2 regions of the Pseudoramibacter faecis genome follow, and region 1 is predicted to be linked to the other one. Evidence: predicted binding sites of a transcription regulator. Region 1 holds the regulator's gene; the other holds the start of a gene.
The links. Region 1 encodes Rex, which represses fermentation and respiration genes when NADH is low (regulators of the CRP and FNR family bind a similar motif). Its sites were predicted from a motif close to ATTGTTAANNNNTTAACAAT; they were not measured.
Positions count from the first base shown of each region.

Region 2: a site for Rex is predicted at 5,490-5,509, ahead of V3C63_RS10645 (sn-glycerol-1-phosphate dehydrogenase). Genes of this name have one in related genera too.

Region 1 is NZ_JAYFFI010000009.1:47,178-63,186, reverse strand. It holds gene V3C63_RS07480 (V-type ATP synthase subunit A) at 1-1,422, shown strand, start outside; gene V3C63_RS07475 (V-type ATP synthase subunit B) at 1,415-2,809, shown strand; gene V3C63_RS07470 (V-type ATP synthase subunit D) at 2,812-3,432, shown strand; gene V3C63_RS07465 (GIY-YIG nuclease family protein) at 3,521-3,802, shown strand; gene V3C63_RS07460 (Mrp/NBP35 family ATP-binding protein) at 3,858-4,661, shown strand; gene V3C63_RS07455 (hypothetical protein) at 4,768-4,968, opposite strand; gene abc-f (ribosomal protection-like ABC-F family protein) at 5,068-6,990, opposite strand; gene V3C63_RS07445 (redox-sensing transcriptional repressor Rex) at 7,167-7,796, shown strand; gene V3C63_RS07440 (hypothetical protein) at 7,912-8,322, shown strand; gene mnmL (tRNA modification radical SAM protein MnmL/YtqA) at 8,417-9,424, shown strand; gene V3C63_RS07430 (GTP pyrophosphokinase) at 9,439-10,281, shown strand; gene V3C63_RS07425 (Uma2 family endonuclease) at 10,313-10,891, shown strand; gene V3C63_RS07420 (hypothetical protein) at 10,935-12,089, opposite strand; gene V3C63_RS07415 (HAMP domain-containing sensor histidine kinase) at 12,076-13,893, opposite strand; gene V3C63_RS07410 (response regulator transcription factor) at 13,893-14,579, opposite strand; gene V3C63_RS07405 (tRNA 2-thiocytidine biosynthesis TtcA family protein) at 14,603-15,313, opposite strand; gene V3C63_RS07400 (COG2426 family protein) at 15,378-15,938, shown strand; gene V3C63_RS07395 (HAD-IIB family hydrolase) at 15,945-16,009, shown strand, end outside.
Region 2 is NZ_JAYFFI010000021.1:20,499-36,507, reverse strand. It holds gene V3C63_RS10670 (NAD(P)/FAD-dependent oxidoreductase) at 1-926, opposite strand, end outside; gene V3C63_RS10665 (FGGY family carbohydrate kinase) at 1,053-2,594, opposite strand; gene V3C63_RS11870 (HAD hydrolase family protein) at 2,612-2,878, opposite strand; partial or broken gene V3C63_RS10660 (HAD hydrolase family protein) at 2,976-3,410, opposite strand; gene V3C63_RS10655 (serine hydrolase domain-containing protein) at 3,766-4,233, opposite strand; gene V3C63_RS10650 (sugar-binding transcriptional regulator) at 4,287-5,339, opposite strand; gene V3C63_RS10645 (sn-glycerol-1-phosphate dehydrogenase) at 5,643-7,028, shown strand; gene V3C63_RS10640 (FGGY-family carbohydrate kinase) at 7,086-8,636, shown strand; gene V3C63_RS10635 (hypothetical protein) at 8,819-9,151, opposite strand; gene V3C63_RS10630 (FGGY-family carbohydrate kinase) at 9,308-10,219, shown strand; gene V3C63_RS10625 (sugar phosphate isomerase/epimerase family protein) at 10,244-11,065, shown strand; gene V3C63_RS10620 (hypothetical protein) at 11,161-11,304, shown strand; gene V3C63_RS10615 (FGGY family carbohydrate kinase) at 11,352-11,843, shown strand; gene V3C63_RS10610 (FGGY-family carbohydrate kinase) at 11,867-12,187, shown strand; gene V3C63_RS10605 (SDR family NAD(P)-dependent oxidoreductase) at 12,218-12,985, shown strand; gene V3C63_RS10600 (histidine phosphatase family protein) at 12,987-13,703, shown strand; gene V3C63_RS10595 (triose-phosphate isomerase family protein) at 13,994-14,761, shown strand; gene dhaM (dihydroxyacetone kinase phosphoryl donor subunit DhaM) at 14,899-15,300, shown strand; gene V3C63_RS10585 (dihydroxyacetone kinase subunit DhaK) at 15,372-16,009, shown strand, end outside.

The DNA of each region.
Region 1 (16,009 bases):
TTCAAGCCGGCAGCGAATGTCGGAGATATTCTGCAACCGGGAGATGTGATCGGAACCGTTCAGGAAACCCCGGCCGTTTTACATAAAATTATGATGCCGACAGATTTGTCCGGCACGGTGAGCTGGGTTTTGAATGGCGAGGCAACGATTACGGAACCAGTTGCTAAAATTAAAGAAGAGGACGGCAGTATTCGCGATGTGGCGATGTTGCGAACTTGGCCGGTCCGAAGAGGCCGTCCGTATCAAAACAAATTGGCACCGGATGAACCGATGGTAACCGGGCAGCGGGTTGTCGACACGTTATTCCCCATTGCAAAAGGTGGGGTGGCCGCTATCCCGGGACCATTTGGATCGGGGAAAACGGTGATTCAGCATCAATTGGCCAAATGGGCGGATGCAGACATCATTATTTATATTGGCTGTGGAGAACGCGGCAATGAAATGACAGATGTGCTGATGGAGTTTCCGGAGCTGAAGGATCCGCGGACAGGATTGTCTTTGATGAAACGGACAGTGCTGATTGCCAATACGTCGGATATGCCGGTGGCAGCCCGGGAAGCTTCGATTTACACGGGCATTACCATTGCGGAATACTTCAGAGATATGGGATATAAAGTGGCGATTATGGCCGACTCAACCTCTCGGTGGGCAGAAGCCCTGCGCGAAATGTCAGGCCGTTTAGAAGAAATGCCTGGTGAAGAGGGGTATCCGGCCTATCTGTCGTCGCGCCTGTCAGAGTTTTATGAAAGAGCCGGTTACGTTAAATGTTTGGGAAGTGACGAACGCTATGGGGCCATCTCGGCCATTGGCGCAGTGTCGCCGCCCGGTGGTGATATTTCCGAGCCGGTTTCCCAAGCGACCCTTCGCATTGTGAAGGTCTTCTGGGGATTGAGTGCCGATTTGGCGCACAAGCGTCACTTCCCAGCGATTGATTGGCTGCAGAGTTACTCGCTTTACAGCGATCAGATGAACACTTACTTTGACAAAGAAGTGGCATCGGACTGGTCAGCTATGGTTCAGGAAACCATGAATATTTTGCAAAAAGAATCCGAATTAGATGAAATTGTTCGTCTGGTCGGAGTGGACGCTTTGAGCTTTGACGATCGTCTGACATTGGAATGTGCTCAGTCAATCCGTGAGGATTATTTGCATCAATCGGCGTTTGATGATGTGGATACCTATTCGTCGCTCGATAAGCAATACGCGATTTTAAAAATGATTTTACATTGGTATCATCTGGGACAGTCGGCATTAAAAACGGATGTGAGATTTCAAGATATTGCCGAGATGCCCGTGCGTGAACGCATTGCGCGGATGAAGTATGTGCCGGAAGATGAAAAAACGGCGAGCTACGATGCAATCAAAACGGAAATCGGCAATGACTTCGAGGCATTGACGGAAGGACGGGGATCAAATGAATAAGGAATATAAAACCATTCGAGAAGTCGTCGGACCGTTGATGTTGGTTGATCGCGTCGAGGACGTCAAGTACGATGAGTTGGTTGAAATTAAGCAGGCCAACGGTGAGAAACGCATTGGCCGCGTTTTGGAAATCGATGGAGATGCAGCGCTGGTTCAGTTGTTTGAAACCTCACAGGGGCTAAAAATTTCTGATGCCAAAGTGACATTTCAGGGACACGGCATTGAATTAGGCGTCAGCCGGGATATGCTGGGGCGTGTTTTCGATGGCATGGGCCGGCCGAAAGATGACGGGCCGGATATTATTGCTGAAAAACGACTCGATATTAACGGCGCGCCGATGAATCCGGTAGCCAGAGACTATCCGGCTGAATTTATTCAAACGGGAATTTCAGCGATTGACGGTTTGAACACTTTGGTTCGAGGTCAGAAGCTGCCGGTATTTTCCGGCTCCGGGCTGCCCCATGCGCAGCTGGCGGCGCAGATCGCCAGACAGGCGAAGGTGTTGGACAACAGTGAAGACTTTGCCGTTGTGTTTGCGGCCATTGGGATTACCTTTGAAGAGGCCGATTATTTTATCAAGGATTTCCGAAAGACGGGTGCCATTGAGCGGGCTGTGCTCTTTATGAACTACGCGAACGATCCGGCGGTTGAACGGATTGCGACACCGCGGATGGCGATCACTTGCGCGGAATACCTTGCCTATGAATTGGGCATGCACGTGCTGGTGATTTTGACAGATATCACAAATTATGCGGAATCGTTGCGTGAAGTCTCGGCGGCGCGCAAAGAAGTGCCGGGCCGCCGCGGTTACCCCGGATACCTTTATACAGATTTGGCTTCCCTTTACGAACGTGCCGGTCGTATCCGTGGGAAAAAAGGATCGATCACCCAGATCCCGATTCTGTCGATGCCGGAAGATGACATCACCCATCCGATTCCGGATTTGACAGGATATATCACGGAAGGGCAGATCATTCTATCCCGAGATTTAAACATGCGTGGGATTCGGCCGCCGATTGATGTGCTGCCATCGCTGAGCCGTCTGAAGGACAAGGGCATTGGTGATGGCAAAACCCGCGAAGATCATGCGGACACCATGAACCAGCTCTTCTCGGCTTATGCCCGCGGAAAGGATGCCAAGGAATTGGCCGTGATCCTCGGAGATGCAGCGCTGTCGGATATCGATAAAATTTATGCGCAGTTTGCTGAAGCTTTCGAGGAACGCTACATCAACCAGGGCTTTCAGACCAATCGCTCCATCGAAGAGACACTGCGTATCGGATGGGAATTGCTTTCTATTTTGCCGAAATCTGAACTTAAACGAGTCAAGGAAACTTATATCGAAAAATATTTACCATCTTCCCAGGAAAATAACGAGGAGGCATAATCATGGCCGCTCAAATTAATCCGACGCGGATGGAATTAACCCGTTTAAAAACGCGTTTGGCCACAGCGACAAGAGGTCATAAGCTTTTAAAAGACAAACGAGACGAAATGGTCCGGCGCTTTATGGCCTATATTAAAAAGAATAAAGAATTGCGGGAAGAAATTGATAAAAAGCTGGCCCATGCCATGAAACGATTTTCCATTGCGGAGGCCAGAATGGGGGCTGATGCGGTCACGGAAGCATTGCTTTGTCCAGCGAGGGAGGCCTCGGTCGCAGTGGGCAAACAAAATATCATGAATGTGGACGTGCCCACGCTGCGCTATGAAGGCAAAACGGACACGGCAGATTTACCATACAGTTTTGCATTTTCATCCGGTGAATTAGATCAAGCTGTTTTGGACGTGGCGGAATTGATGCCCTTACTGGTCGAACTGGCGGAGGTCGAAAAAACCTGCAATATGTTAACCGATGAAATCGAAAAAACGCGGCGACGGGTGAACGCGTTGGAACACGTGATGATTCCGGAAATGCAGGCATCCATTAAATACATTGTGATGCGTTTGGAAGAAAATGAACGCAGCACGACCACGCGCCTGATGAAAGTGAAAGAAATGATGGCTTAGATGACGGAAACAGGCAGTCTTAACCGACTGCTTGTTTTATGTTGGCCTTGCCAACGGAAAGGCATCCGGCCATGAAATTAAACTTGTGATGAATATGGGAAAATATTATGTTTATATGCTTCAATGTGCAGATGGTTCTTTTTATACCGGATACACGAACGATTTAACTAAACGCATTAAAATCCATAATGCCGGCAGAGGGGCGAAATACACGCGCGTGCGACGACCAGTGCAATTGGTGTATTCAGAATCGTATGCTGATAAGCAAAAAGCGATGAGCCGCGAGGCCCTCATTAAGAAAAGACTGACGCATCAAGAAAAAGTCTTTTTAATTAAGCACGGTTATTCGCCGAAGTTAAGTCCATCGTGAAAATGGGACAGCTTTATGTTATAGTAATAGCAAAAGATAAATAGAAGAGGTAAAAATGAGCGAAACAGAAAAGAAAATACCCAAACGACCGGAACCGAATTTCAAAGCAGAAGCCAATCCACTGAGCTCTGTCAAAAAGATCATTGGCGTTGTCAGCGGTAAGGGGGGCGTTGGGAAAACAACAGTTACATCACAATTGGCGGTGGCCCTGCAGCGCGCCGGGTTAAAAGTGGGCATTATGGATGCAGATATCACCGGGCCTTCTATTCCCAAGGTCTTTGGCATCACAGAAAAGGCAAAGGGAACGGAGAATTATTTCTATCCGGTAACATCCAAAACAGGAATTGATTTGATGTCGATGAATCTTTTGCTTGAAAATGATACGGATCCGGTGATTTGGCGCGGGCCGGTGATCGCCGGCGCGGTCAAACAATTTTGGACAGATGTCGTATGGACGAATGAAGACGTGCTGCTGATCGATATGCCTCCGGGAACCGGGGATGTGCCGCTGACCATTTTTCAGTCGCTGCCCGTCGACGGCATTATCATAGTTACCTCGCCGCAGGATCTGGTTGCGATGATTGTTGAGAAAGCGATGAATATGGCCAAGATGATGGGCGTTTCTGTTTTGGGAGTAGTAGAAAATTATAGCTATCTGAGATGCCCGCATTGCGGCGAAAAGATTAATGTTTTTGGAGCCAGCGATTTGGCATCCATCGCAGAAGAAAAGGCGCTGGATATTTTAGGCGAATTGCCGATCGATTCTGAAGTGGCACGGTTAATGGATGCCGGCGACGTTGAAGCGATTGAAGATGTTGCTTTTTTAGACAGGGCAATTAAAAAGATTCGTTCGCTTTAAGCGCAATGGTGGCGAGAAGTTTTTTGGGTTGTTATAAAAGAGAAATAATGCAATCAAAAACCGCTGTTGGAAGTCCCAACAGCGGTTTTTGACTGGAATAAAATGGTTAATCGACATCGAAAGGGATCGCATCAAAAGTTTCAGCCATCTCTTTTGGATCGGCATCATAAATTTTTTGAATCAGCGGATTGATGATCAATTTGATGTATTCAGCATCCGGGGTGATTGGTTCCGGCTTGGCCGCATACAGGACATAGATCATTTCATTGCGGGTCGTGTGACGTACATCCTTAAAGAGAGTGTTCAAAACTTTTTTTCGTCATTATCTAAATTCAGCATAATTTTTCTCTTTCTTTTTTATTTGATGATATCAAGAAATCTTCCAGGCGACAATCGCGAAATCAGTTTATGCATTTTCTAAATCCAAGGCAAGATCCTCCCATTGGCTTAGTAATTGATTGGATTCTTTTTTTAAAACGTCGTAATCATGGGTGATTTGGGATGCTTGTTCGGTATCATTATAAAAATCGGGCTGACACATCAATGATTCGAGGTCGGCAATTTTGCCATCACAGGCCTCAATCTTTTTTTCAAGCGTTTTTAATAGATTCTTTTTTTGTCTTCGGTTTTGTTCAAGCGCCCTTGCAGCCTTGGCATTCTTGCGCTCAGCTGTTTTGGTTTTTTTGGATGCGCTGAAAGATTCCTTTTGCTGGACAGCCGACATTTGAGACAGATGCTGGTAATAATCATCGTAATTCCCTTCAAATAGGGTGGCACCCGCAGGAGAAAGTGCCAAAATTTTAGTGGCTATTCTATTGAGAAAGTATCGGTCGTGAGAGACGGCTAAAAGGGTGCCTTCGTAATCAGCAAGGGCATCTTCAAGGATTTCTTTGGTGGCCATGTCGATGTGGTTGGTCGGTTCGTCCAATAAAAGAAAATTGGCATCGGAAATCATCAGCATCGCCAGGCGCAGGCGTGCCATCTCGCCGCCGGATAAATCGGCAGTTGCTTTAAAAACACTGTCGCCGGTAAACAGAAAACGCGCGAGAATCCGACGAATTGCTCCATCAGATAGATGCGTGTCAACGGAACGAAGCGCATCGATGAGGGTCGCGGCACCGTAAGCATCGGAGTCTGCGGCTTCTTGACTGTAATAACCGGTCTGAACCTTTTGCCCGAAGAGCAGCCGTCCGCTGTCGGCAGGGAACTGGCGCATTAAGAGCTTAAGAAGGGTGGATTTGCCGACACCGTTAGGTCCGATGATACCGATTTTATCGCCGCGAAAGACTTCGAAAGACAGATCCTGAATGACCGTTTGCCGATCAAAAATTTTGACCAAATGGGAAACTTTGAGAACATCATCAGCGGAACGTACCGGCGGCTCAAAGCGTAATTTGATTTCGTGATCGTGCACTTCCTGAAAATAAGTCATTTTAGCAAGTTTTGTTTCCCGGCTTTTGGCACGCTTGATATTTTTAACGGAATGACGCGATCGCAATTGATCGATAATACCTTGCTGACGCGCCATTTCTTTGTTGTTGCGGGCAATAGCAGTCTGCCTTGCCCGATCATATTTGCGTTTTTTGACGAGAAAGTCTGAATAATTGCCTTCAAAAGACAAAAATTGATGATTAGTGATTTCGATGATGCGCGAGCAGACATGATTTAAAAAATAACGGTCATGGGAGATGATGATAAACGCATTCGGATACGATTTAAGATAGTTTTCGAGCCATGCGACGGTTTGCAAATCGAGATAATTGGTCGGTTCGTCGAGCATCAGCAAATCGGGTGTGGACAGAAGCAGAGCGCCGAGGGCGATGCGTGTTTTTTGACCGCCGCTGAAAGTATCAATGGATTTTTTTAAATCCGTTAGTTTAAAGCCAAGCCCGATTGTCACGCCGCGAATGCGACTAGGATATTCATAGCCACCCTTTTTAGCATAGGCTTCTTGAATTTTACTGAGCTTTTGCGCTAAGGTAGCCTGTTCATTGATAGATGCGCGATCAATGCGGTCCTGCAGGACCTGCATTTGATGTTCCATCTCCAAGAGTGTTGAAAAGTGTGATAGAAAAAAGGTATGCAGCGTCTGGCCGGCCTTAAATTGCGGATCCTGTCGAAGATAACCGATAGTAATGCCTTGCTTGAGATGAATGGTGCCGTTGTCTGGCAGTAAAGAGCAGGTGAGTAAATTAAAGAAAGTGGTCTTGCCGCTGCCGTTGCCGCCGATCAAACCGATTTTTTCTTTTTCTTGTACAGTGATAGATAAATCTTCAAAAATAGTGTGGCTGCCATAGCCAAAATTTAAATGTTGAATTGATAGTAACATGTTGAATCCTCTGATATTTGATGTTTCTCATGATAACAGAAAACGCGTCAATTTGTCATCTTTGATTGCTAAAAGATGCATCTTTATGACATAATAATGAATTGATTCTTTTTTCACAAATTGATATAATCACCTCAAAACGAGTATGCATAGATGACATATAGAGGAGAATAAGAATGCAGAGTTATGCAAAGAAAGTCTCGATGAGCGTGGTAAAGAGGCTTCCTAAATATTATCGTTACTTAAATGATTTAAGTGAGCGAGGTTTTGAAAAGATTTCATCGAAAGAGCTTGCTGATTTGATGGGGCTAACGGCATCTCAGATTCGTCAGGATTTGAATTCGTTTGGCGCTTACGGCCAACAAGGCTATGGCTATAAGGTAGAAGATTTAAAGAACGCCATTATAAAAATTTTAGGGATTGACCGACCGTATAATTGTGTAATTATCGGCGCGGGGAATTTAGGTCGGGCCATTTCACACTATGAAGGGTTTAAGAATCAAGGGATTCGCATTAAAGCCATGTTTGATATTGATCCCCAAAAAGTCGGCAAATCCCGTGACGGGATCCCGATTCTCCACATGGACCAATTGGAAGAATTCCTTGCCGGAAATAATATCAGCATTGCGATTCTCTGTGTACCGCGGACAATCGGTCAGGGGACGGCTAATCGAATTTGCAGGGCCGGCATTAAGGCCATTATGAACTTTGTACCATTAGATTTGGATGTGCCTAAAGGCGTGATGGTTGAAAATGTGAATATCACGGATAGCCTTTTTACACTAACTTATTTATTAAATGAATGATGACAGTGTGAGATACAGAGAATATAAAAATAACTAAAATTGATAAAAAAGGATTGTATATTATCGTTTTCACCGTTATAATTGAATTAACAACTTAGAAAGCAGGTGTCTACTAATGATTGAATTTGTTTACGGAGCAAAAGGAAGCGGTAAGACAAAGAGAATGATTGATATGGCCAATGGCGAAATCGAAAACGCGAAAGGTCAAGTTCTTTTTATTAACGATCGCGATAAATACAGAGTGACAGTTGATACGCAGATTCGTTTCGTTAATTCCGATGAATTTGCAATTAAAGGGGAAGCTGAACTTTATGGCTTCATTTGTGGCGTGATCGGTGGCAATTATGACATTGACACCATTTATATCGATAATGTGTTGAGAATTCTCGATGCCGATGGTCCGCAGGATATAGAAGGTTTGTTAAAGCGTTTAGACACGATTCAAAAAAAGCAGGAAATCAAATTCGTACTCAGCCTAAGTTGTGAAGAAACAGACATTCCGGAATGTGTTAAAAAGTTTTTATAATCTTACAAATAGATAATATGTCGGTAAGGCGCCGATTGTATGATGGTATACAATCGGCGTTTATCAGTTTTTCTAAAAAATCAGCGTTGTTAAAATGAAACAGAAGGATCTAAAAGATCAAAGTATAGCGACAACCCGCTTTTCAGATCAATTGACAGAGTTTCCCTATTACCCCTATTCCCAGTGGCTTAAAACACACTATGGAGAAAAAGTTTATAAAATTCCAATTAATGCAGCGGGAACGTGTCCCAATCGTGATGGTAAAATCGGGTATGGAGGCTGTATTTTTTGTGGTGCGTTTGGTGGCGGGAATGAAACACTGCGAGGATCAATCAATATTTCAGAACAGCTTGAGATCAATAAAGCTTATATTGGCAAGCGGTATCATGCTCGAAAATTTATTCCTTTTCTCCAAGATTTTTCGAACACCTATTTGCCCTTTGATCAATTCAAGAAAAATATCACGGCCTGTCTCGAAGATGATGTGGTGGGAATTGCTATTTCGACGCGGCCGGACTGTGTCACGAATCAACAAATTGATTGGTTGAAGGATTTTAAACAGCAACATCATATCGATATTGTTATTGAGCTAGGACTTCAGAGTGTCAATGCGCATTCCCTTCAAGAATTGAATCGGGGGCATGGGTTGGTTGACTATATTGATACCGCGCTTCGTATAAAATCAGCTGGGCTGCAGCTGTGTACACATATGATTTTGGATTTGCCCTGGGATGACGATCTGGACATCATTGAAGGTGCAAAACTCCTATCTGTAGTAAAAAATGATTTTGTTAAGTGCCATTCGCTTTATATCGAAAAGGGAACCGAGTTGGCAAAAATGATTGCCTTGAAAGAGGTGCATCTGTTATCCCTTGAAACGTATCTGCATCGAGCTAAATTATTTTTGGGTTATTTAGATCCTAAAATTGCACTGCAGCGAATTATTGGACGGGCACCAAAACGGGACTCGATCTTGACAAATTGGAATACGAGTTGGTGGAAGATTCGGGATCAGTTGGTGGATGAGATGGTTGAGGTTGGCTTAAAGCAAGGGGACTTCCTGAAGGCAGACCGGGAAAAATTGTCAGATTGTATGAATTGACGGGGAGATCAAAAATGAAAACACAAAATTGGCAAACGCTTCTGATTCCCTATCAACAAGCGGTTGATGAGCTCTTGCTGAAAATCAATCATTTACGGCAACAGAGTATGCAACTCGGAGAAAATTCACCCATTGAGACGGTGACCGGCCGGGTAAAGTCGATTTCGAGCATTCTTGAAAAGATCAATAAATACGACTACGATGTCGACGAAGTGGAAGATAAAATTCGAGACATTGCGGGTATTCGCATTATCTGCCAATTTATTGAGGATATTTATGAAGTGTCCAATATGTTTTTTGATCGAGACGGAAAAGATCTGAAAGTCGTTCAAATAAAAAATTATTTACGAGGGGAAGATCATTCTCTTTTCCAAAGTGGGCAAGGTCATCCCAAAGAAAGCGGTTATCAAAGTTATCACATGATCATCAGTTACCCGGTGATCAGTTCATTAGGGTATCGGGAAGTGTTTGTGGAAATTCAAATTCGGACATTGGCAATGAACTTTTGGTCAGTCATTGAGCATTCACTGAATTATAAATACAAAGGCCGCGTGCCCCGTGTGATTCGGGAACGCCTGACCAACACGGCAGGAACGGTTAACCGCTTGGATAATGAAATGGCAGTAATCCGAGATGAAATTTTATCAGCGCAAAAACTTTTTAAAATGAAATCCGGGACGGTTAATGATATACTGGATAATATCCTCAATTTGCGCAAGCTAAAGCAAGGGACTTTAGCTGACGCCTATGAACAAGAATTTCAAGTTATTTCTGCAAAGGAGGATCTCATTCAGCTCATCCTTTTAAAAAAGGAATTGGAGTCAGAAGTTGGCAGGATCAAAGGAGATGCCCTTTAAAACGGAAAAAGATAAAAGGAGATCTATGCGAATGAAAATAGAAAAAAAACAATCGCCGGAAACAACAGAGATTTTGAGTCGCCAGATGGATGAGCCGTTAATAGCTGACGAAGCGGAATCGGATGAAAAAATGCCAGCCGTGCAGGGAGAATTAATCAATGGTGTAGAATATGCTAAAAACACAGTTGATACAAATGCGAAGGCCATTGTCAAGTTCTTCCAATCCATTTTGGGACAATACCGTTTGAGTCATCGCCCCTTGGATACCATTGGTGATATGAACGGTGTTTTAAAAATCGAAGCCATGGAAAAAACACAACTGCGGCCGTCTCTTTCCGTGACGATTAACGGGAGTTCTTTTCCTGACTGGATTATTGAGGTGGTTTCGCCGGATGAGGAAGAAATGACTTATCTAATGAAAACAGGAATTTATGCCGAAGTTGGCGTTCGTGAATATTGGATTGTCGATCCAGAGAAAAAAGTGATCTTGGATTACGATTTTGGAAAGCATGGATTCGTTCCTAAAATTTACGACACGCCGCAGCGAATTAAAGTTGGGATCTATAAAGACTTGTTTATTTCATTTTCAGATATTTTTAAAGCCCGATAAAATGCAAAAAGTCTCAGTTATTTAGTGACTGAGGCTTTTTGGCTTACTTTAGATCAATGCGATAGATGGCTTCATTTCCGCGATTGCTTTTATCCGGGATTTCAACGGAAAAGAAAAGTGTACTGCTTTTCTTTTTTTGGTGACTAAAAACAGATGATGATAATCGAAGGGGTGAGGTGAGCTGTTTTTGCTGTTTTGTATTAAGATCAATGTATTGGAGAGTTGCAGCATTAGAAAACGTGGAGCCATGTCCTTGGGACACAATGACTGCGTCGCGCTTCAATGCCGTTATCCGATAGAAATATCCGGTCGTTATTTTCTTGATTTGTAACGTTTTGAGCGAATACGTTTTGATCTGCCTTTGACAATCCATTGTTCGCAGATAAACAAGGCGATGGTCTTGGTTCATCCAATCAAAATCGGTAACCTTGTGGTCAATGATCTGCAATTTTAGCGGCTGCCGTTTTGCACGCGGATAATTTTTTAAGACGGTAGTATAAAAGGTTGGAATATCGTCATTCTTTTTCTGTCCTAAAAAAAACAGCTGATGCGTTTGGGGAATGCAATATATTTTTGAAATAATTAATGGCAGGGGCAGGTTGAATACCCGACGATTTTGATGCGAATCAATGACGATCAGATGCCCGGACTGGTCAGCATAAAGTAAATGCGTTTCGTCGGTCGCACACAATGCCGGCTGCACGGATTCGCCGGGAAGAGAGAGCGCTTTGGTCAAGGCACGGTTGAGCGAAGACCACACTAATTGATAACGGTGGGAGCCGTTTGAAGCGGTGTTTTGTGCGTTGAGGTAATACACGCCTTTACCATCGCCTTGAAAAACCGTTGCCGTCGCTTGTTTATCTGAGGTGATAAAATTTTGATTGGAACCATTTTGCGGATTGAGCAGATTTACCGTGTAGGCAACAGGCGGAACGGTAGAGGCATTGGTAACCAGCAAAACAGATTGCTTGGGATTGATGGCTTGGATATGGCCGTAACCGATTTGTGAAAAATTGGCGACGCGAATATTTGCTGGCACAGACTGATAGGCTTTACGGCTTGAGAGGGCGCGAATTTGATCAACCGGGATAAAAATTGCGCGGCATCCTGAACAGAGAAAAAAGACAGCAAAGATAAGCCCCGCCCACAAGATGAACTTGATGTGTCTGAATTGAAGTGTTGTATTATTGTGGTGCATGAGGATTCTCCTCCTGTTCATAAGCGCCGATGTAAGGCAGCAAGACCATCACGTTGGTGCCTTCTCCCAATTTGCTCTCAATTTGAATACGCCCATGATGTTTTTCGGCGATCTGCTTTACCAAATAAAGGCCGAGACCGGCGCCACCCTCGCCGCTGCTGCGGGAACGATCTTCGTCGACGCGGTAAAAAGCATCAAAAATTTTTTGAAGTTCATTATCGGACATGCCGATACCGTAGTCGCGAATGGAAGTTACCAAATAATTGGAATCAACGGTAGAAACCACGTCAATAATATCGCCGTCATTGGAATACTTAATGGCATTGTGCAGGATATTGATAAATAATTGGGCCAAACGGTCATAATCGCCAAGGATCTCCGGCAAGTGATCATCTGATTTATAGGTGATGGCAATCCCGCGGGGCCCGGCTTTAATGTGCATCTGATCAATGACGTCCGAGAGTAAATTGTGGAGGTCAAGATTGGTCCGACGCACGTCAAATTCTCTAAGATCGAGCCGGTTGGCATTGAGCAAATCATCCACAAGACGCAACAATCGATTGCCTTCATGATTGATGGTATTCAAAGAATTTTCGAGAATTTGGCCGTCGACAATATGCCGCCGCGTTAACATATCGGTGTAGCCGATGATGGTGGTTAACGGCGTGCGCAGTTCGTGAGAAACAGAACTGATGAATTTTCGCTGATCTTCGTGAAATTGCTTGGTTGCGGTCGCGTTTCGGATGATCAGCAAATAGTTTTCCTCGACACCGACGCCGCCGATAGGGCTGCCGATGATCAAAAGTGATCGGTCGTCGCAGTCAATTTCTTCTGAGATATGATTTTTACCATTGCGCAGTTGATCAAAAATATCGCGCAAAAACGATTGAAATTGGAAGTCATAAATGGTTTTAGGATTGGTGACATTAAAGTATTTTTTGATATAAGCGTTGGACGTGATGATGGTGCCATCGCGATCGAGGGCTAAAACGCCGTCATCAAAGGCGGCCAATACGGACGCTAAACGTTGGCGTTCCATATCCAATTGTCGGATTACGTGGGCTGTGTTGGCTGCCATCTGATTGAAAACCTGTGCTAATTGGCCAATTTCATCTTTTCGGCCATAACTGATTTGGACGTTATATTCACCTTTGGTCATTTTGTGAGCGATTTGGGTAAGATCGGTGATAGGGACCATAAGATATTTCGAAAGGCGAAAAATGATAGCCAGCAGGATAGAAAGACTCAAACTTGCAGCCAATAAATATAATCGAATAATGTGCATGAGCATCGCATTGAGCGCATTAAGTGAGAAATAAATTCCCAGATAACCGAGGACATGGCCGTTCACCTTTAACGGCGAGATGTATAAAAGATAAGGCTTATCACCGTGGCTGTGATAATAAAAGGAACTTTGATGAATGGTTTTTAACTTAGCGGATATTGGTTGAATGCTGTTATTAAAATCTTGATTGTGCTGGGAAGAAGTGCCCAACAGTTCTTGGTTTCGGTTCCAAAGAAAGATGTTGGTATTGGTATTTTCCAGCTGGAATAACGACCTGGCCCAGGCGGATGCATTTTTTTGATACGCAGCGTGAAGGTCTTGAGCATCGAGGTGGCCGTAGCCCTTTTCCTGGCGAATAAAAAGAATGGTATCTCGATGCATCTGTTCAGCGCGGGCAATGCGACGGGAAAGTCCAATAAAAAGGGTTCCTTGAATCAACATAATCAGGATAATGGAGAAGATGGAAAGATAAGCAAAAAAGTTGTAGAGGACCATGCGGTTGCGGTAAGACTGACGCATTATACTTTCCTCATTTTATAGCCGATACCAAAAACCGTTTGAATTAATTTGTTTGGATGGATATCAATCTTGCGGCGGATGCGCTGAATATGCATGTCAACTGTTCGTGTGTCACCATAATAATCGTATCCCCAAATTTCTTTGAGCAATTCATCTCGGGGAAAAACCTGTTCCAAATGAGATGCCAAAAGCAGAAGCAGATCAAATTCCTTTGGTGTCAGGTGAATTTCATGGTCGTCAAGTTTAACAATTCGCTCATCCGGGATGATGTAAAGCGGACCGTTAATAATTTTGGCGGATTGCATATCGGCGGTCGTGATTTTTTTTGCTCGGCGTAAATGCGCTTTGATTCGCGCCAATAATTCACGATTGTCAAAAGGTTTGGTTAAGTAATCATCGGCACCGAGTTCTAGGCCTAATACTTTGTCAACAATATCGGTTTTTGCTGTGAGCAAGATGATGGGAATATCCAATTTCTGTTGGATCTCTTTACAAACATCATAGCCGTTTTTTTTCGGTAGCATAATATCAAGCACAATCAGATCAGGATAGGATTCAAAGGATTTGGCGAGGGCCTCTTCGCCGTCAAAAGCTGTGATGACCTGATAACCTTCAAAGGTCAGTTCCATTTTGATAAGGTCGACGATGGCCTTTTCGTCATCCACCACTAAAATTTTTTCATTCATCGATTCCCTCCGAAATTAGAGTTTTAAAACCATAGTCGCATTTGATTTTTATTTTGAATCGCACTTATAATCCTCGGATTTAGATCTGGAATTTCTTTTTTGAGCTGTTCGAGCATATTCTTAACAGTTTGGCGTTTGGTGTGACCGTCGGCAGGACAGGTGCTTTTTATCAGCGGCAGGCGCTGGCAGGTTTTATCAAAGATAATATCCTTTTCCTTGACGAAAACCAGCGGACGGATCAGCGTAATCTGCTTGCGGTCAAGATAAGCCACCGGCATAAAGGTGTTGATGCGGCTCTCATAAAGCAGACTGAGAAAAAAAGTTTCGACCACGTCATCCGAGTGGTGCCCGAGAGCAATTTTATTGCAGCCCAGTTCCTTGGAAAGATTATGCAGGGCACCGCGCCGCATGCGCGCACAGAGTGCACAAGGATTTTTCTCTTGCCGGATATCAAAGACAACCTTGGTGATGGCAGATTTTTTAATGGTGTAGGGCACGTTGATGTGTCGACAATAATCAGCTATCGGAGAGAAATCCATCCCTTCCAGTCCTGCATCCAGCGTGATGGCTTCTAGTTCAAAGGGAATAGGTGAAAATTTTTGATAACGAGCCATTGCAGCCAACAGCGCCATACTGTCCTTGCCGCCGGAGATGCCAATGGCTATGCGATCGCCTGGCGAGATCATATCGAATTGTTGGATGGCCCTTCGCATTGGACTGAGAATTTTCTGCATCATTGATTTCATGCGCAAGCCTTTCTAAGCAGTATTTATTGAAATTTTTATGAATTGCGGTACAATGAATAAACAAATTTATTTTATCACAAAAAAAATGACAATTCATTACGAAAGGAGATTTTTAGTGGCACACACAATCATCCAATTTTTTTCTTTTTTGCCTAATTGGCTGGAGGTTTTTGTTATTGCCTTTGTGCCTATCGTAGAATTGCGGGGGGCGATTCCCTGGGGCACGCTAATGCTGCACATGCCTTATCTTAATGTTTTTCTTTTGGCATGGCTTGGTTCCATTTTGCCGGCCCCTTTTATTTTAAAATTTATTCCGGCCATTCTCACCTGGATGCGCACAAAGAAGGGTGTGTTAAGACGTATGGCAGAATGGATTCATACGCGGGGAATTAATAAATCTCAGCAGATTACCAAATACAAATTTTGGGGACTTATGATATTTGTGGCCATTCCATTGCCGGGAACCGGTGTTTGGACGGGCTGCCTTGCGGCCTCACTTATTGAAATGGATTTTAAGCGAGGGGTGCTTTCTGTTGTTTTAGGATCGGCAATCGCCGGCGTGATTGTGACATTGCTGTGTGCTTTTGGTCTGATGGCTGTTAGTGCGCCATAGAAGATTATGAAGGCCCAGAAAAAGATTCGGTTAATGGCGTTGGATCTGGACGATACACTCTTGACAACGGA
Region 2 (16,009 bases), on a different contig from region 1:
GTGATAACGTCACCGCCGCGTGGCAGTGCCGGAAACAATTTATGGATGTCTCTGGCATAAATGTCGTCAAGACCTTCCTGCGTCGTCGAGAAATCTGTTCTGTCATCGATTTCCACCGCATTCGATCCGCAAAGCAGATTGCCTTCAGTCGTTGGGACGATAATCATCCCTTTAGAGACCGGTGTCGGCGGAGAGTAAACGCAGTGATTGACGTAGCCGCCCCACTTTTTATCGTACAGAAAATATTCTCCTTTGCGCGGATGAACGTAGAAATCAACATCTTCGACCATTGCCGCAATCTTGTCGGAATACAACCCAGCACAATTAATGACGACTTTTGGTTCAAACGTACCGACTTCCGTATCGACACGCGCGATCTTGCCGTTTTTCGTGTGGATATTTGTCACACCGGCGTTAAGCAACACCTTGACGCCGTTTATCACCGCGTTTTCCGCAAGTGCCATCGTCCATTCAAACGGATTAATAGTACCGGTATTTGAATCGTACAGACCGAATTTAACATCTGGGTTTATGTTCGGTTCTAGCCGCATCATTTCATCATGATCGACAATGCGCACCCCTTCCAGGCCGTTTTTCTTTGCGTTATCGACTTCTTCTTTCATCGTCTTCAGATGACTTTCTTCGAAACCGGCAAACACAGAGCCCGTGTGGCGGAAATCAACATTTAATTCCTTGCATAACTTGTCATAAACCTTTGTATCGGATTTCAGGCACATCTGACCCTTCAGCTTACTGCCATCGATGTTATAGCCGCTGTGGATCATGGAAGAATTGGCCTTGCTGGTGCCCATACAGATGTCACTTTGTTTTTCAACAAGCGTAATGTCCAGATCGTACTGCGAGAGCTTTCTCGCCACCGCAGATCCGATGACACCAGCGCCGATAATCAGTATATCGGTTTTCATGTTTCTCCTCATCTCGTGATTGAACTGAACTATTACTTTTTTACCTTCAACTCAATTATAGAGAGCTATGATAATAATTTCTAAATAGAAAATATCTTTTGTTCGATTATTTTCTATTTTCGCAAATCAGTCATCACCATATTTTTTTCGGATTTCCTGTGTACCTTTGCCCCAGACTTTCAGGGCATTGATGCAGTTCATCCAGCCGGCGTAGAGTTTTTCTTTCTGAGCTTTCGGCATTTCCGGTTTAAAGAGTTTTTCAGATTCTCTGGCTTTCTTGATATCGTCAAAACTCGTCCAGAAATCAACCGCAAGACCCGCCATAAATGCCGCACCGGCCGCTGTCATTTCGACACTCGTTGGACGGTCAACATCAATCCCGCAGATATCCGCGTTAAACTGAGCGATCAAATCGTTCTTCGCCGCGCCGCCATCGATTTTTAAAGTCGTGATCAGTTTGCCGGTATCTCGAACCGTTGCATCAACCATATCACGGGTCTGATAACCAAGGGAATCAAGTGCCGCTAAAATAATGTCGTTCTTGTCAATCCCACGTGTCAGACCAAAAATCGCGCCTTTGGCGTTCGCGTCCCAATACGGCGCACCGATCCCGGAGAACATCGGCAGGAAATACGCCGTGCCTCTCGGCATTTTTGCTTTTTTCGCAAAAAATTCTGAATCCGGCGTTCCTTCGAAAAATCGCATTTCGTCACGCAGATACTGAAGCGTAGAACCAGAGTTCATGACAACACCTTCAAACAAATACGTAATCTTGCCATCAATGCCCCATGCGATGCTGGTAAGCAAGCCAGAATCCGATTTTTTTGGTTCATCCCCAATAATGGAGTCAAATACACCAGCAGTCCCAAATGTCATCTTGCAGTCGCCTTCTTCAAAACAGGCCTGCCCGAATGTCGCGGCCATCTGGTCGCCGAGAATTGCCGTAATCGGTAATGGTTTCTGGAACGTCGTCCCAACATGAACTTTGCCAAAGTTGCCCATGCTGTCACAGACCTCGGGCATCATTCCACGCGGAATATCAAATTTGTTCAGGAGTTCCTGATCCCAATCGAGGGTCTTGATATTGAATAACGCCGTACGCGAAGCGTTACTGTAGTCCGTTTTATGGGATTTTCCTCTTGTCAGATTCCACAAAATCCAACAGTCGATATTACCGTAATAGAGTTCGCCTTGTTTCGCGCGGTATCTCGTTCCTTCAACATTGTCAAGAATCCACTTAACTTTCAGCGCGGAGAATTCCGGGTCGCAGACCAAACCGGTTTTATCTTTAAGCACTTCTTCATAACCGTCCGCGCGCATCGCGTTGTAGCCATCGACGATTTCCTGGCGATTGTCCCCCCAGACGATCGCATTGTAAACCGGCACACCCGTTTCCTTGTCCCATATGACACAGGTTTCTCGCTGGTTTGTGATGCCGATCGCGAGAATATCATCATCATCTACACCAACCTGTCTTTTACATTTGTTGATGACTTCGGTCGTCGTCGCCCAGATTTCCTTCGGATCCTGTTCTATCCAGCCCGGATATGGGTAATACTGATTGAATTCATTCTGCGCGATGCTGACCGGCGTACCTTCGTGATCGAATAAAATCGCGCGAGCGCTTCCGGTGCCTTCATCAATCGTTAAAATGTACTTTTTAGCCATAATCGTTACCCCTCGTTTCATAAGGAATTTTTATTTCGAAAAGCATTCTTATGCTTATTCGACCCTTTGATAAGCCGCAAGAGTCCGATTCGGATCGTCAAAATCCGCAAGCAAGTTTTTATCACCTTGATTTCGCCGTCATCCATACGGCTGTTCGTCACATAACGGCAGATGTTTTTGACGGCTTTCTGCACATTGACTACTGTGAAACTGTATTTCACCTGCTTGAGCATCTCTAAGTCGTTTATATTGTCCTCCACCGCAAGCGTCTCTTCCGGCGCGATGCCAAACCGCTTTTAAACAGCTTCGATCGTCGTTCCCTTCGAAACTTGTTTTGACATGATATCCATCACGCGCTCTCCAGAGCAGGCAATCGAAAACTTAGGCGCTATTTCGGCATGAATGATTCCGCCAGCGTTTCCTCGATATAATCTTTTCGGTGAATTGCAATTTTGATACACGGCTGTGATAATTTAACAAATCGTTAGTCATTTCGCAGTCGAAGTGGTAGGCGTTATGCATCGCTTCGAAACCTTTCTCGTCACCACGCTCAAAATAACAGATTTCACCGGTATTGTACATGCTCGAATATCCATCCATCGCTCGAACATCGCGGACAACATCCGCTACGTTTTCTGCCGCTATGGATTCCAGCAAAATATTCTCGCCTTGATACGCCGCATAAGCGCCGTTTTCACACACGGATAAGATACCGTTCGCGACCGGTGTGAACACTTTTTCGAGATTACTTCTCGGCCGGCCACTACAAATACCGAATAGCACCCTTCGATCCATCAACTTGCGTAGCGAATCGAAAAAACGATCTGGTAGTTCCTAACCATATTCCGAAAACAACGTGCCGTCGACATCTGTTTCAAATAATTTAATCATACGCTTCCTCTTATACTCTTAAAGCAGTAGCAAAATCGTTTCCCAAACCAGAACCAATATTTCCTAAACGTCGCGATGCATGGCCTGTACTGCAAAGACCGCTTCCTGTTCCGGCAGAACGATAATGAATGTCCTTCTCGGCCGTACGGCCGGTACGTGCCAGACACCGAATTCATCCAGAAGTAATAGCCGTAGCCGCAATGTTCATCAGCAACTTCGCCCGTCGGATCCGAGTCCCATCGAGGTGCTCTAGTACCAAGCGACTGCCAAAGTTTATCGATTAAATGATCGCGTACACTGCAACCGACCACCTTTTCAAGCATACGTCCGGCAACATACGGCGCGAGATTACCGTAACAAAACGCTCTCCAGGATTGCACGTCATCAGACAGGTAAAGGCGTAACGCAGCCCTTCGTTTTTCATGGCATATGACACCGCTTTGCCCGTCTCGCCGCGCAGATATTTGCGATCGGCTGCCATCATGTGTGCCGTGCCGTGACCAGATGTCATGGTGAGCAAATGTTCAAGTGTCACATTGTGCCAACGCGGATCAACCTTTTTCGGCAACAGCGCTTCAAAGAAATCCACCGGTTTATCATCTAGACGCAAAAGTCCCAAATCAATCGCCATGCCGATTCCCGTCACTGTGAACGTTTTGGCAATGGAGAAAACATTGTGAAGCACTGGCCTGCCGAGCTGCTCAAAACCAATAACTTTACCGCCCTGAACCGCCCTTACTGCATCGATATCTAAGTGCCGTGCTTGATTTTCGTGAATAAATTTTTTTATGTGAGCATGGTTTATTGGTCGAATTTTGAATAAACATTTTCGCCAAGATCTTTTTCCAGGTGATGCAGTTCAAAAATTTTTTCCGCTAACTGATTGTCAACAATGAGCGTATCAATTAATCCGCCTTTAAGCGCGCTGTATACCGTATAGGCTTTTTCAACACCGGAAGCCACTGTGATCTTTTGTTCAATCCGTTTGAAACGATTAAAATCCATCGACAGCATCCGATCGATCAGATCAGTCTGGCATTCCCGACCTTCTGTATCGAAAAAATGTAACGCGATGTCCCCAACGACATGCTGCTTTTGGAGTTTTTTTAGATCTTCTGGATTCAAATAGTCCGGCTTGGATAAAATAGAATTCAATTCTGGATAGAGCGAGCCTATGCCCGCGATAGAAATATTAATCTTGTCAAACATATCATAAACTTTGGCGACGTCTTTTTCTTCTCTCAAGAGCTTCGCTAAAACTGGTGAGCTGACCATTGCGTTTGTCGGCAAAGAATAATTCTTGCCGCTGAAAGCTTTTGCGATACGCCGGATCAGCACGCGCACATCCCACTCATTAACGTAATATGACAAACTGCCATGAAGTGTAACAAACGTTGCAGGAATACGCTGTGCAGGATTTAAATAATTGATCATATGGTAAATCGTGCTTCCCCAGGTGATGCCAAGTATATCATCATTCGTGATAATGCGCTGCAAATAACGAGCCGCTTCCAGTGCGACGAGCTTTTTGACGACTTCCCCGTCGCTCAGATTATTGAAGGATTTCTCATCGATGGACTGTTCGTCAACCGCCGGCGCAATCACCACATCCATTAACCCAAAAATCTTTTTAAAATCTTTTTCGAGTTTTAAGCATTCGACAAAAGAATCCCGAATAACAAATTCAATAATATTTTTTTCACGCCCTTTTTTGAGCAGTCGCGAAACCGTCGTGACAGAAATCCCCAACTCTTTCGCAATGTTGCTCTGGGAAATGCCGGAAAGGTAATACATGTACGTAACTTTAATAATTAAAAAAGAAGATTGTTCATACTTATCCAGTTCTTTTGCCATCAATAATCTCCCTTTCCCAAAAGTTTATATGACTATTTATATGACTATTTTTTGATATTGTATTCTATGATTTTTACAATTTTCAAGATAGAAAAAAATTTCAACTCGAGAATATGAAGAAAACCTGAAATCAATGGCCAAAAATTTACTATTGAAAATAATTTCTCAATGGAGGAAAATCGTTTTCTATTATATACTAATATTAACTTCTGTAAACATTAACAAAAGGCGATTTTTTATCATTGTACTCAATGATTATCATAACAAATATTACAATTTTTAATTAAAGAAGGTGTTTCAAGCATGAAGTTAAGAGACATGTCAATTAATGAGCTCATCACGATCGATTACAACTGCAGCTGCGGACGGCATCACCACATGGCCATCGATCACCTGGCAATTGGCAAGGGCGCGGTGAACAAACTGCCGGAATTCCTCGCCGATCAAAAGCGCAAAGACAACACGCCGTTAACCAAGGATGACAAAATCTGCGTGGTCGCTGATATCCACACCTGGCCGGTCGCCGGCGAACATGTCTACAACCTTGTGAAGACATGTGGTTATCCGGTCACCTCTTACATCTTCCAACACGAAATCATGCACACGACAGAAGTGTTCATCAACGAACTCGATAACGCCATGCCGAAAGACGTTGTATTGCCCTTCGCGGTCGGCTCCGGGACGATCAACGACTTGACGCGGATGGTTTCCTTCCAGCGGAATATTTCCTATTACATCATCGGTACAGCACCATCGATGGATGGCTTTGCCACGGACGTCGCGCCTGCGACAATTAATGGGCTCAAGTGCAGTCTGCCGGCGCACTGCGCCAGTGGTATCATCGGCGATACAGATTTTCTCTCGACTGCGCCGGACAAAATGATTGCGGCCGGCATCGGTGACATTATCGCCAAATATATCGCCATCAACGACTGGCGACTATCTTACATCATCAACGACGAATACTATTGCGAAGAAGTTGCGGAACTAATGCTTAACTCTACCGACAAAGTCGCGAACAGCGTCGCCGGGCTTGTTAGCGGCGAATCAAATGCCTTCCAATACCTGATGGAATGCCTGGTTCTCATCGGTATCGCCATGGGCTACGTCAACAACTCCCGTCCAGGTTCCGGCGCGGAACATTCCATGGGTCATGTGCTGGAAATGAAGGCCGCGCTTAAGGGCGAATACGGCGAACTGCATGGCACTTCCGTCGGTATGGCGACTTGCGTCATGGCTGACATGTACAAAAAATTCCTCACCCTGGATATCGACTACGATAAGGCCAGAGCACACGCAGAAAAATTTAACTACGGCAGTTGGGCGACAGAAATCCGCCGGGTCTTTGGCACGAGTGCGAACCAGATCTTCAAGGTTTATGAAAAAGCACAGCAATCCAACCCAGAAAATGTCAAACGACGTATCGACCGCATTGAAGCTAACGAATATCAAATCCGCGCGATTATCACGGAAACCGTGAAAAAAGCGGAAAAAGCCTCGGAATACATCGACGCGATGCACGGCATGACCTCACCGCAACAATATACGCTTTTCAGTAAAGACGAATTTCGCGATATTCTCTCCTACACGAAAGAACAGCGTGATCGCTACGCCGGATTGCAGTTCTTCTATGACCTTGGAGTCCTCGATGAACTGGTCAGCTACATCATCAATAAATACTACGGCTGATCATTTAAATAATAAATAGCACACCTATTTTGGAGAATATGGAGAAAGGAACTTGTTATGGCAAACTATTTTATGGGGATTGACGCTGGCACTGGCAGTGTTCGCGTCGCAATTTTTAACGATCAGGGACACATCATGGCCTACGATGTTAAGGATTATCCGTCCTATTACCCAAAGAGCGGCTGGGCCGAACAAGACGACAGAGACTGGTGGAACGCCCTGGCCACGGCGATTCCGGCCTGTGTCGGAAAATCTGGCGTCAACCCGAACGATATCATCGGCATTTCCTGCGACGGGACTTGTTCGACAACGCTCTTTTTAGACGCAAACGGCAAGTCTGTGCGCACACCGATTCTCTGGATGGACGTCCGCGCATCGGAAGAAGCGCAAGCTATCTCTGAACTCGGCAAAGACTGCAACGCAATCAAATTTTATCGCTCCGGTGTTCCGGCGGAAAGTTTGATCCCAAAATGCATGTGGGTCAAAAAGCACGAACCGGAAACTTGGGAAAAAACTGAAACTATTTTCGAATTTACAGACTGGCTCCATTGGAAATTATCCGGAGTCAAAACCGCCAACCGTTCCGTCGCCGCTTTCCGATGGCTGTACGATGACAAAAACGGCGGCTATCCGTTAGACCTCTACAATGCCATCGGCCTCAAAGACATCACAGATAAACTGCCAAAGGATGTCTTAAAAACCGGCACACCAATTGGTAAAATTGATCCGGAAATCGCGAAGGAACTTGGACTTGGCCTTGATACGATGATCGTTGAAGGCGCACTTGACGCTGTTTCCTGTATGGTCGGCATCGGTAGCGTCAAGCCGAACGGAATGGCGCTCATCGGCGGCACTTCCAGTTGCTTGTTCGGCCTTTCGATCAACGATTTCCACGAAGCTGGCGTCAACGGTACATATCCAAATCTGCTCTACGACGGGGCGAGCCTCGTCGAAGGCGGTCAGGCTTCCAGCGGTGGGATTTTGAACTGGTTCCGCCAGAATCTCGTGCCAAAAACCTGGGAAGAACAGGCCAAAGAACGCAATATGGGCATTTACGATTTCATCGCAAGGCAAGCGGAAGATATTCCGATCGGCAGCGACGGCCTCATCATGATCGACTATTTTCAGGGCAACCGCGCACCATATTCCGATTCCAACGCCAGAGGTATGTTCTGGGGATTGTCGTTGGGTCACACAACGGCACACATGGCACGTTCTGTTATGGAAGGCGTCGCCTACGGCGCGAATCACTGCATTCTGTGCATGAAAGACGCTGGTTACGACGTCAATGAAATTTACGCCTGCGGTGGTCTCGCCGAAAGCGATATCTGGATGCAGATGCACGCGGACATCATCGGTGTGCCGATGTACACGACGCGGGAAAGTCAGAGTGCCGGTTGTCTCGGAGACTGCATGATCGTCACCATCGGTTGCGGGATTTACAAAGATCTCACAGAAGCCGCCGAAAATATGGTCAAAGTCGACAAAAAATTCATTCCAAACGCAGACAATCACAAAACTTACCAATATTACATGGACAGCTACGTTGAAACCTGGCCGCTGATGCGGGATCTTGTGCACCGCATGGTCAAACATATTAATCAGTAACCATATATTTACTATTATTAAAGGAGATAATAAATGGCAAAATATTACATCAGTTTTGACGCTGGCACGCAAAGTGTCAAAGTCGTTCTCTACAACTTGGAAATGGAATGTATCGCGGAAGCGAGTTATCCGACAAAGATTTACTATCCATAGCCCGGCTGGGCTGAAATGAACGTAGATGATTACCTCCAGGCAATCAAACTCGGGATTCGCGACTGCGTCAAAAGAGCAAAGGAAAAAGGCATAGACGTTTCCCAATCCACGCCATTTTCGGTGATGGCATTATCTGCGGCATCTTTGGTATCGATAAAGACTTCAACGCCATCACACCATATATCTTTTACGTTGATACCCGCACGCAGGATGACGTTGACGCAATTAACGCGATAAAATTCGACATTTAGGCTAAAGAAACCGGCAACGCTGTAGCGAACAGCATGTTTCCGGCGATGTTCGCACGCTGGTTTCTCAAAAATAATGTAGCCTTCCAAGATCGCGGCGTCAAATTCATTCATAGCGCACCGTACTACCTCGCAAGACTAACGGGTCTTAAAGTCGAAGACGCTTTTGAAGACTGGGGTGTCATGAGTGGTTGGGGCATGGGCTACAACATTTACAAAAAAGAATGGTCACCCGAGTAACTCGACATCCTGGGGATTGATCCGCGCTATATGCCGAAAATCGTCAAACCTTGGAACATCATCGGCACAATCACAAAAGAAAACGCGAAATTCAGCTGTCTCCCGGAAAGCACGCCGATCTGCACTGGCGTCGGCGGCACGATGCAATCCATGATCGGCTGCGGCCTGACAGATATTGGCAAAGCGGTGGACGTTGCCGGTACAGCGTCGATGTTCTGCGTTTCGACTGACGGCATCAAACCAGAATTATCCATACCGGATTCTAGCCTGATCTTCAACAGCGGGATGCTTCCGGACACGTATTTTTACTGGGAATATATCTGGGGCGGTCTTGCACTGCAGTGGTTTCGCGACAAAATCTGTAAAAAAGTTGGCAATAGCGCTTATTACGATGCGATGTCGGATGAAGCCAGTAAGATGCCGCCGGGTGCGAATGGCGTCATCTTCTTGCCCTATCTGACTGGCGACGATGGTGATCTAAGTAACGCTTTTGGCGGATTCCTCAACGTTACAGCTGAGACCAATCAAGCTACGATGTGGCGTGCGGTGCTGGAAGCGATCAGCTACGACTACATGGGCGTTACGGACATTTACCGCGCGGGTGGCGCTAATCTCGACCAGATCACTGTCGCGGAAGGCGGCAGCCGCAGCGATCTATGGAACCAGATCAAAGCCGACATGCTCAACAGCAAAGTCACCACGCTGAAAAAAGCTGGCAACGCTGTCATGACCAATATCGTCATTGCCACGTATGCAGTTGGCGATATCACGGATCTCGAGGGTTCGCTCGATTCGTGGCTCGAAGTCAAGAAAGTCTACGAACCAAATCCGACAAATACCGAATATTATCGCAAAGTTTACAACATGCGAACTCAACTCGTTCATGAAGAAATATCGTCAAGCTTTGATCTGCTGGAAAAAGTCCGCAACGAAAAAATCTAACAGCCATTTGACAAGGGGAATATTATGATACATTCTGTCGCTATTTCTGAAATGGTCGGAACGCATTATTTTTCGCCGCTCAAGGGTGACTTTAAAACCTGCATCGACCAGGCCGCACAAATCGGCTACGAAGGTGTTGAAATCCACGTACGCAATCCATTTACCGTAGATTATAACGAACTGCATGATTATGCACTCAGCAAAGACGTATGCATCACCTCGATTGGTACGGGCATGGCCTACGGCTATGACGGCCATTACTTCACCAATCCGGACGCGCTCGCCAGAAGAGAATGCCAGCGCGTTTTCAACGGTTTTTTGGAAGGAGCGAAAATCTGTGACAACGCCATCATCCTCTTTGGCTTAATGAAAGGCCCGCTGCCGGACGACAGACTGCGCGATCTCTACAAAAACATTTTGTTTGAAGCGCTACAGCCCTGCGTCGAAACGGCCGACAAACTCGACTGCGACATCACGATTGAAGCCATTAACCGTTTCATGGCAGCGTATCTTTGGTCGGTTGAAGAAACAATGGAATTTGTTGAACGTTTCGATTCGCCGCACGTCACAATTCATCTGGATACTTTCCACATGAATATCGAAGATAAGAGCATACGCGATGCGATCATCCGGAGCAAAGACCGCCTCGGCTATTTCCACATGTCGGATTCCGACCGGTGCTATCCAGGTCACGGCCACATTGACTTCAAGGAAATCGTCGATACGCTCTATAAAGTTGGTTTCTGCAAAGGCGACGACATCTGGGCATTTGAATACGACTCGATTCCAGACACGATCACATCTGCTCAGCTCGGCCTCGACTGTATCAAAAGTTACGAACACTAATGCGATACGCCATTGAAATGTAAGCAGAAGATGAATAATTCCTTACTGGATGTAAGGAATATTAACTATAACTATATCGTAATAGGATGAACTAAATGGCTCAATATATCTGCGGCGTTAACGCCGGCACAACTGATACAAAAATCATGATTTTTACAGTTGACGGCATTCCTGTCAGCCATGCTCATAAAGAATATCCATGTCCTGGTTGGGTCGAACAAGACTCTTGGGAACTATGACACGCCATCTGTGAGATCACACCGAAGGCTCTCACCAAAAGCAGACATTGATTTCGAAAGAAATCGGCTCGATCGTCATTTCTAGTCAACGCGGCACATTCTTCGCCACTGACAAAGACCGGAACCCAATCGAAAATTCCATCGTCTGGAGCGACAGCCACGCTATTAAAGAAATCAAATGGATCGGCGACACCATCGGCGCGGAACACTATCACGAAATTTCCGGCGCGGCCATGACTTCTCTCTGGGCATACGCGAAATACAAATGGGTGCATGACAATAAACCCGCACTTTACGACAAAGCGTGGAAATTCGTCAACAGTCAGGAATGGCTGCTGCATCAGCCCAACTCCGATGAACTTTTCACCAATCCATCTTCCCTCGCCTTAAATGGCATAATGGATGTTAAGACGGATGTTAAGACCCTCGACTGGTCAGATAAACTACTCGACGCAATTGGCGTCAGCCGCGATAAATTGCCACCAATCAAGGAACCGACGCGTCAGGTTGGCGTCGTTTCCAAAATCACCTCCAATTAGGACGGTCTTTTGACACGATTCGCTTGTCCGGCGGTGGTTCGAAATCACCGACTTGGCGTCAGATTCAGGCGGATATGTATGGCTGTCCAATCGAAGTTTTGGAAACGGCGGACTGCGGTCTTGTCAGTGCAGCGGCAATCGGCGCAACGGGCGCAAATATTTACAAGAATCTCAAGGAAGTCTACAATCAAATAGTACATCTGAAGAGCCTCATTAAACCAAACATGACCAACCACAAACTCTATACGGATATGTTTGAAATCTTCAGAGACACATTCCTCGCGCTGCGTGACACAAAGATCTACGACCGATTGAACGCACTGTCCAACAAATACTGGTGTTAATAATTTTATCAAGAGGAAAAGGAAAAAATTATGTTTGAAGTTTCGCTCAAAGGAAAAGTTGGCTTAATTACCGGTGCAAGCCAAGGCATTGGCCGCGCCTGCGCGTATAAACTCGGGGAAGCGGAAATCGACAGCCTCGTCATCGTCGATCTCGTCAAAGGCGAAGCTGGTGAAGAAACGCAGAAAACGCTCGAAAACATGGGCGTCGACGTCAAATACATCACTGGTGACGCATCGGTCGAAGACATCATCAAAGGATCTGTCGATCTCGCGGTGGAATCCTGGGGTCACCTGGACATCATCGTCAACGTCGCGGGAATTTCCTACATGACGAATCTCGAAACCACGAGCTTTGATCAGTGGAACAAGGTCATGGCCGTCAATCTACGCTCGGTATTCCTGACCATGAAATACGGCAGTGTTCAGATGAAAAAGCAAAAGTCCGGCTCGATCGTCTCGATGTCGTCCATTTCCGGCGTCACGGGCGGCAGCACCGGCCCAGAGTACAGCGCGTCTAAAGCCGGCATCATCGCATTGACGAAATTTGTCGCAAAACAGCTTGGACCGTACAACGTCCGCGTTAACGCGGTGGCGCCTGGAACGATTACGACCGATATGATCGAATGCAACTATTCGAAACTCACGGACGAACAGCGTCAAAAGAAACTCGATGCAATTTATATGAAACGCCTCGGTGATCCGGCGGAAGTCGGCAAAGCTGTATTGTTCCTCGCCTCTGATATGAGTAGCTATATTAGCGGCGACACGCTTATGGTTACTGGCGCGAGGATGAGTTAACATGACTACGCTTTACCTCGTTCGGCACGGCGAAACCTACGAAAACAAAAATCATAATTTCCAAGGAATAATGGACTCGCGTCTCATCCCTCTGGAACTTAAGCAGGCGGACGCGCTGGGCAAATTCTTTGCGGACATTCATTTAGATGCTGCCTTTACCAGTCCGCTCAGCCGAGCACGGCGTACGATGACCGGCGTGCTCACCCATCACCCGGAGGTGACACCGGTTGTCCGCGAAAAGCTCCACGAAATCAAAGGTGGTAAGATGACGGGTCTGTCGTTTGACGAATGTAATAAGCGCTTCGACAACATCCTGATGACCTTTCAAAGTCGACCGTCTGCCTTTGCAGCACCGGCGGGCGAAAGCATTCCGGAGGTATACCATCGGTTCACCGCTCGATCGCTGAGAAAAATATCAGTAAAAATTTCGTCGTCGTCTCCCACGGCACCGCAATTCAGACTTCGCTATCCTACGCCAAAGGCATTAATGAATATCACATCCGATCTGATTTTTTGCCGAACGGCTCAATCAGCAAGTTTACTTTCACGTTTGATCATACCAAACATATCCAGGAAATCATCACAGATTACACTGGGAAGTTGGCAAAATAGCACAACCACCTATAAAAGCGGTGTGAGAAAATTTCCGCACTGCTTTTTTAACATTTCAATCACGACGCGCCGTGCCAACTCTCTTGTCAGTAGGGCTTCAAAGTAGGACTTCAAATTAAAATGCCTCCCCCTGAAGGGGGAAAGCTGCATAGTGAGTGGTATACTACCTGTGAAAAGGCAATGAATTTTACTGTCAGTTGTAGATACAACTGGCAGTATTCTTATGCCGCTGCATGGTACTATTCATAATACTCTACTGGTGTCAGCAGATTTAGGTTCCGTTGAATTCACCATATGTTTTGTAATGGTAGTGTAAAATATTTTACACTACCTAATTTTAAGCCTTAAGCGCTAAAGTTATAATGAATTTATATTTTGTAGAAGGGATAGATCAAAATGAAAAATTTTATTGTTGGATCTGGTTGGAAAATGGAGTTATCCTATCAAAAAAGCATAGAAGTTGCCAAACAACTCGATAAAAATTTAGCAAATTTTCATGACTTTCCTGTTGTCATCTTCCCATCATTTACTGTCCTTTCAGCTATTAAGCAGACAATTTCTCCCCACTCGGCACTAAAAATCGGTGGTCAAGATCTTTCTTGGGAAGAATATGGTCCCTATACCGGGGAGATATCAGCCGCCATGCTGCTAGATGTTGGCTGTCAATATGTCGAAATCAACCATCAAGAAAGGCGAAAATATTTGCATGAAGATAATCAAATGGCTAATTTAAAATTAAAAGCAGCCCTCCGAAATGGCCTGAAACCATTCCTATGTATAGGTGAAGAAGAAAAAGGAGATCAAAATCAAACAGAAAATTTTATTAGTTCACAGTTAAAAGAGCTTTTAAATACTATTCCAAAATTCGAAGCAACAAACATCACCTTTGCCTATGAGCCAAAATGGGCAATCGGGCAATATGGTTTGATTGAATTAGAACATATTCAAAATATGCATGCATTAATTCGCAATTGTCTTTCATCTTTATATGATGATGCCCTTGCTCAAGGCATAAAAATTGTTTATGGCGGCGGCATTACCATGGAAAGTTATAAGGATATTTCTAAATTGCCGGACGTGAATGGACTCTTCACAACACGATGTGGTATTAATCCAAAAACTTATACTGAATTAGTTTTACAATCTGCCCAACTAATAAATTGAGTCCGAAGATAGGGATGGGCGGACAAAAAAAGTATTCAATGCTTTCAAAATATTGCAAGGATTTTTACCAAAAATTCTGGTACGATATACAAAGAAATTCATACATTACAAAACAAATAATTTTATAAGGAGCGTCTATGGCAAAGACAGGAATGATCATTGTGTCCCATAGCGAAGAGATTGCGCGCGGCGTTGTAAAACTCGCTGGCGAAATGGCCAACGATCAGGTAATCATCAAAGCGGCCGGCGGCACCGGCGACGGGCGGCTTGGCACCAACGCCCTGCTCGTTCAAGAAACCATCGAATCTTTGGCAGCCTGCAGAAGCATTCTCATTTACTGCGATCTCGGTAGCTCGGTAATCAGTAGCGACACGGCCATCGATATGCTGGATGACGATGACTTACAGGATAAATGTCGCATTGTCGACTGTCCACTGATCGAAGGAGCATTTTATGGTGCGGTTCAAGCGTCGATCACCGATGACCCCGACCGCATCGTCGCTGAAGCCGAAAAAGCCCGCGAACTGCACAAGGGCTGATCGCCAAAGTTTTCTTTGTTTGAATCGGATCTGTTCCGTTCATGTATTAATTATTTGGGAGGTAATTTATTATGGTTATGAAACGTCTCATCAACGATCCCTATGACGTCGTTGAGGAAATGCTCGAAGGCTATTGTGCCGCACATGCATCTTACGTCAAAATGGACGACACAGAAGAAGCTCAGGGCCGTGTCATTCTGGCGAAGGACGCCGGCACGAAAGACAAAGTCGGTGTGGTCATCGGCGGTGGTTCCGGTCACGAACCGCTGTTCCTCGGTTATGTGGGCGATGGCTTTGCCGATGGCGCCGTCATCGGCAACATCAACACGTCTCCCTCACCGGATCCGTGCTACGCTGCTGCCCGCGCTGTGGATAATGGCAAAGGCGTCATTTTCCTCTATGGGAACTATGCCGGCGACGTGATGAACTTTGACATGGGCGCAGAACAGGCCGATGAAGATGATGATATTCGCGTGGAAACCGTGCTCGTCACCGACGACGTGGTCTCCTCCGACAACATCGCCGACCGCCGCGGTATCGCCGGAGACTTTTTCGTTTTTAAAGCGGCTGCTGCCGCCGCCGCCATGGGTAAGGATCTCGATGACGTTGTCGCTGCTGCGTCCAAATGTAACGATGTGACCCGCTCCATGGGCGTGGCCATGTCCTCTGCAACTTTGCCCTCCAAGGGAGGCCCGATCTTCGAAATGGA